Regions from separate parts of the Pseudoalteromonas sp. 20-MNA-CIBAN-0454 genome, predicted to be linked through region 2. Evidence: predicted binding sites of a transcription regulator. Region 2 holds the regulator's gene; the other holds the start of a gene.
The links. The regulator sigma-54, encoded in region 2, starts transcription at its own class of promoters, with help from an activator protein. The targets are predictions, from matches to a motif close to GTTGGCACGNNNNTNGNNT.
Positions count from the first base shown of each region.

Region 1: a site for sigma-54 is predicted at 1,658-1,676, ahead of AAEZ22_RS03305 (DUF2726 domain-containing protein). Genes of this name have one in related genera too.

Region 1 is NZ_JBEOOB010000004.1:138,759-141,898, reverse strand. It holds gene AAEZ22_RS03315 (cobalamin biosynthesis protein CobD/CbiB) at 1-206, opposite strand, end outside; gene mtnN (5'-methylthioadenosine/S-adenosylhomocysteine nucleosidase) at 207-914, opposite strand; gene AAEZ22_RS03305 (DUF2726 domain-containing protein) at 1,022-1,618, opposite strand; gene folE2 (GTP cyclohydrolase FolE2) at 1,734-2,654, opposite strand; gene arcB (aerobic respiration two-component sensor histidine kinase ArcB) at 2,868-3,140, shown strand, end outside.
Region 2 is NZ_JBEOOB010000011.1:7,936-11,075, reverse strand. It holds gene lptA (lipopolysaccharide transport periplasmic protein LptA) at 1-89, shown strand, start outside; gene lptB (LPS export ABC transporter ATP-binding protein) at 86-811, shown strand; gene AAEZ22_RS07190 (RNA polymerase factor sigma-54) at 881-2,374, shown strand; gene hpf (ribosome hibernation promoting factor) at 2,401-2,688, shown strand; gene ptsN (PTS IIA-like nitrogen regulatory protein PtsN) at 2,693-3,140, shown strand, end outside.

The sequences.
Region 1 (3,140 bases), on a different contig from region 2:
ATAAGTGTACTGGCAAGGGTTGCGGCTAAATATTGATAGCTATTGGGTTCTGCTACTTTATAAATACGCTTACCAATAGCGCTAAAAGTAGCCGTTAAAGCAGTGTTAGGATGATACCAACTAACAAGTGGTAAAAAGCGCTCAGCAAGGAGCGCCATTATAAACACAATAAAGTCCAAGTGATTTTGAACCATATTGCTGAGCATTTACAGTGAAACTGCCGTTAGCTTTTCAAGTAACGCCACTACCATTTTAGATGAATTGATTGATGCTGTTTCTAGGTATTCTTCAAACGACTGCGGCGACTCTTTGCCGGCAATATCTGACATCGAGCGAATAACCACAAACGGTGTATTAAGTGTATGACAGGTTTGCGCAATTGATGCCCCTTCCATTTCTACTGCAAGCATTGTAGGAAAGTCGCTACGGGCTTTTTCAATGCGTATTGGGTCACACATAAATATGTCGCCGGTACAAATTAAACCAACTAAGGTTTTTACGTCACTAATTTGCGCAATAGTTTGCTCTGCAGCAGCCACTAATTTAGGGTGTGCTGCAAAACCTGCTGGCATTTGTGGTACTTGACCTATTTCGTAACCAAAGGCAGTTACATCAACATCATGATGACGAACTTCTGACGAAATAACTACATCGCCCACATTTAATGACGGATCAAAGCCGCCGGCAGAGCCGGTGTTAATTACGCAATCAGGGGCGAAGTTGTCAATAAGTAATGTAGTTGCAATAGTTGATGCTACTTTACCAATACCAGATTGAACCAATGTTACTGTGTTACCTGCTAATTCACCGGTATAAAAAGTAAAACCAGCTTTAGTTAAAGTTTGTGGATTTTGCATTGCTTCGCGCAAAATTTTAACTTCTGGCTCCATTGCGCCAATAATACCAACATTCATAGTGTTAAGTTCCTGAGTTTGAATGCGCTGATTATACGTGAAGTTAGCGCTAAAAAACAAAAAAGCGAGCAGTTTTACTTTGCTCGCTTTTTATTATGTTATTTGCTTTAAATTTCGGCTAGTGCTGTAGAGTGCGCTTTAGCTTGAGAAGGTGATAGTACCGCTGGTTTTTGAACTCGGGTACGAATAGGGCGAGCTGTTTGCGTAGCCGCAGGTTTGCCAAGTTTAAACATAATAGCGTCGCGTACTTCACTTGGGCGATAGCCTGATTTTACTTTCATACGAATATGCGGGATGCCAGCGGCCTCTAATGCGCCATTAACAAACCAGTCGCGTTGTGCTTTATGGCCATCTTTATTGGCATTGTTTACTAAGTCTACGGCTGCCACTATGGTCATTTTTTCTTTATCGACTAGCACAAAATCAAGCTGTTTATTTTTAGCTTTAGCCATTGCTGCACGCTTAGACTTTGCCGATAAACCTTGTTTGCAATCAATCACGTCGATTAGTTTTACACGACTAACAATTTTATACTGATCGCCCACTGCGCGTTCTAATAAATTTAAAAAAGCACTTTCTACTTGAGTAAATACATTTTGCTTGCGGGTAAAAGGATAAGGGTTTCCGCCATCATCGTTAAACTTTGACGCAACAACAGAGGCCCCAACAACTAATACTAAAATTGATAATAAAGCGAATTCCATACGGTAACTCCATAACAACAAATTGACACTGCTTAAGTAAAGCAATTAACGTGCCTAAATTAGTTAGTTAAGTAGTATGTTTCCGTATGGATATTGAACACTGCAAAATAAGAACTTAAGCTCTATAACCGCCAGCAACGCCTTTAACTGCAATAGCGAGTGCGTCGTGCGCATGCAGCGATTCGTAATGATTTATTTGTAACCAGTAATCACTGTATTGCTGTGTTTCTAGTAGCGCTTTAATTTTACGAGCAGCATCTTCACAAAACATTAAATTTTGACCATTTAGGCGGGCAAACTCTTGTTCATCTTCACGTTTCACTGCCGCTTGTACTGGCGTTTTTAATTCATCTTCAATCGTGTTAATTAAATTAACTACGTCAAATTGAGTAATATTACTGTCGAGCTTTACTTTTACATTAGCAATTGAGCGCTGCGAGTGTGGGGTGGCTACAATACCTTGCGTAGTACCTAGCCATTCTAGTGCTTCTTTTTGACAGAGGGTTTCTTGACTGAATTTTTCGGCAAATGCATTTTGTATCAGCTGACGCGCAAGTGCCGCTGAACATGGGCAAGTTGATGAATAGGTTACATCAACACTTAGCTCGTAATTAATAACACCTTGTTCAATTGTGCTGGTTAATATAACGGGGTAGCTTTTCCAGCCAGCCTTGCCGCTTAATAACGATTTACGGCGCAGTGGTAATTCAAACTTAAATTCTATAAGTGCTTTATCACTTAAGCCTTCGTGGCTACTAATAAAAAAATCGAGCGCTTGAGCCAATGTTTGAGGATTAACTTGCTGCTCAGTAGAGAGCGTGTCGAGCGCTAAAAATAAGCGCGACATATGAATGCCTTTTGCATCTTCTTTGTGTAAGTTTACAAAAGCACGGGCTTTAGCATTAACAGTAACTGGCGTTATGCCATGCGACTCAAAAATAAATGGCAGTTCAATTTCACCCATTCCCACCCAGTCTAATGTACCAGTTTGTAAGGCGGGAGCCGTGTTAGCTATATCGGGCATATTAGTTTGCATGGTGTGTTACTCGTTATTAGCAATAATAAAGCGCCGCATTTTACACTAAATAATTTATTGCTGGAATGATGAGTTGTAGCCAGCTAATGATTCAAACAATAAATATTAGAGTTTTTATCGCACAACCTGAAAATAGCTGATAGAAAATGCTAAAATTAACCATAACATGCAATTTAAACCTTTTTGTAATTAAGCTAAGAGAAACACTGATATATGACCGATTCTTCTTTGAGCCCTTGGGCTCGAGTTCTTTCTAGTTTAATAACTCGGTTTGGTGAGTTTAAAACTGCAGCCATTTGCTATGCTTTGTTATTGGCAGTTTCGCTTGTTTTATCAAGTATGTTTTATTATGTTGCCGTTGGAGAAGTTAATCTTGTTGATATATTGGCAGTGGTATTTTTTACCTCTGTGGTATCGCCTCTGGTTATAAGCGTGCTAATAAATTCAATCAGGCAACTAGATGCCTCCTATGCATATTTAGACAGT
Region 2 (3,140 bases):
AAGATGAAAACTCAACTGATCGGGTACACACTATTTTAGTGCCTGTAGACGTAAAAAAAGAACAAAAACTCAATAAAGGTCAGCCATGAGTACATTAAAAGCAGAGCTATTAGCAAAAAGCTATAAAGGCCGTGAAGTTGTTAAAAATGTAGGACTTGAAGTAAAAGCTGGCAGCATTGTTGGTTTACTTGGCCCAAATGGCGCAGGTAAAACCACTACCTTTTACATGATTGTAGGCTTAGTTCATAGCGACAAAGGTAAAATATTAATTGATGATAACGATATTACCTTACTTCCTATGCACAGCCGTGCTCGTTTAGGTATTGGTTATTTACCACAAGAATCTTCTATTTTTAGAAAGCTCACTGTGTATCAAAATTTAATGGCTATTTTAGAAACGCGTAAGCAACTAAATAAACAAGCCAGGGAAGAAACCCTAAATAGTTTATTGGACGAATTTAGCCTGCAACATATTCGCGACAGCTTAGGTATGGCGCTATCTGGTGGTGAACGTCGCCGCGTAGAAATAGCACGTGCTTTAGCTGCAGATCCTAAATTTATATTGCTTGATGAGCCCTTTGCTGGCGTGGATCCTATTTCAGTACTCGATATTAAAAAAATTATAGAACACCTTAAAAATCGTGGTATTGGCGTACTAATTACCGACCACAATGTAAGGGAAACCCTTGATGTTTGTGAAAAAGCCTACATTGTTTCTCATGGGGAGCTAATTGCATCTGGTACTCCTGAATTTGTATTAAACGATAAAACAGTACGTGATGTTTATTTAGGCGAGCAGTTCAAACTGTAATATTTATGTTATTACTATAAGCATCTGCTAAGATTAATCATATCAATTTATAAGGATTGTTAGAGATAAATGAGGCAATCATTACAGCTGCGCATGGGCCAGCAACTTACAATGACTCCGCAACTGCAACAGGCTATTCGCTTATTGCAGCTTAGTACCTTGGATCTCCAGCAAGAAATACAAGAAGCACTTGATAGCAACCCATTACTTGAAGTTGATGAACAAGATTACACGGAAGAATCAGCAGGTAAAAACGAGCAAAAAGCAGATGACATTACTGTTAGCGCCTCTGCTGACGACACCCCAAGCGAGTATGAGCAAGATAGCGGCGAAGCACTAAATAAAGACACCATAAGCGACGACATGGCCATGGATGTATCATGGGATGAATATATGAGCGCAGCGCCTGCCTCTTCATCAGGGCCAATGCCTGAAGATGAATCTATTTATCAAGGTGCATCAACCGAAACCCTGCATGAATACTTAATGTGGCAATTACAGCTCACCCCTTTTAGCCCTACCGACGAAGCTATTGCCATAGCTATCGTTGAAGCCGTAGATGACTCTGGTATTTTAACCCTCAGTTGCGAAGACCTTTTAGCAAGCTTTAACCAAGAAACTGACGACGAACACGAAGTAGAACTAGATGAAATAGAAGCAGTGCTAAAGCGCATTCAATTATTTGATCCTGTTGGTATTGCAGCTCGCAGCTTGCAAGAATGCTTATGCATTCAATTAAATCAATTTGATAAAGACACCCCTTATATTAACGAAACAAAAATGGTGTTAACTGATCATATCGATTTACTCGCTGCTCGCGACTATCGTACGTTAATGAAAAAAACTAAGCTCAAAGAAGAAGAGCTTAAAGAAATAATGACACTTATTCATACGCTTAATCCTAAGCCTGCGGATACTATTGTCAGAGAAGAGTCTGAATACGTTATACCTGACGTGTCTGTTAAAAAAATAAAAGGCCGCTGGGTGGTAGAGCTAAACCCAGATAGCATGCCAAAAATACGTGTTAACAGCCAATATGCGGCTATGTCTCGTACAGTAAAATCCAGCGGTGACAGCCAATTTATTCGCTCGCACTTACAAGAAGCTAAATGGTTTATTAAAAGCCTAGAAAGTAGAAACGAAACACTCCTGAAAGTAACTAATTGTATTGTTAAGCAGCAACAAGCGTTTTTTGAACATGGCCCAGAAGCCATGAAACCTATGGTATTAAACGATGTTGCCGAAATAGTTGAAATGCACGAGTCGACTATTTCACGGGTCACTACGCAAAAATATATGCACACTCCACGTGGCATTTTTGAGCTTAAGTACTTTTTTTCAAGCCATGTAAGCACCGAAAATGGTGGCGAATGTTCATCAACTGCCATACGTGCCCTGATTAAAAAGTTGATAGCTGCAGAAAACTTAGCCAAACCATTGAGTGATAGCAAGATTGCAGATATATTGGCTGAGCAAGGAATTAAAGTAGCTAGACGGACAATTGCAAAATATCGCGAATCTCTGGCTATTCCCCCGTCGAATCAACGTAAAAGCTTGATTTAAGACGTACAACAAAGAGGAAAATGCTGATGCAACTAAACTTAACTGGTCGTCATGTAGACATTACAGACTCATTAAGAGACTATGTAAATAATAAATTTGCAAAGCTGCAAAGACACTCAGATCACATAACTAATGTGCATGTTATTCTCGATGTAGAAAAATTAAGTCAAAAAGCTGAAGCAACAATTTTTGTAAGTGGCGCTGAGCTATTTGCATCGACCGAACACCAAGATATGTACGCTGCCATTGACTCGTTGATTGACAAACTCGATCGTCAAGTAATTAAACACAAAGAGAAGTTTGCTCGACACTAACACTATGAAATTAAGCTCACTTATATGCCAGGACTGCAGCAAAGCTGTGGTCCTTTTTAATAGTAAAAAAAGAATTTTAGAATTCATCAGTGAACTCGCGCATAAAAAAATGCCGTATTTACCTCAGCAAGATATTCTCACTGCTTTATTGGCAAGAGAAAAGCTAGGTAGTACCGGTATTGGCCGAGGAATAGCAATTCCACATGGCCGTATGAGCGGGGCACAAGAGCCTCTTGCCTTAATTTTAATAAGCGAAACCGCTATTAATTTTGATGCAATTGATAATCGTCCAGTTGATATTTTTGTTGCGCTTATAGTGCCCGATGGCGATAACCAGCAGCACTTGAAAACACTAGCCACAATAGCTGATAAACTAAACGATAAAGAGTTTTGTAAGCAATTGCGTGCGGCAAAGTCTGATGAAGCGTTATACCAAGTTATTTTGGATCAAT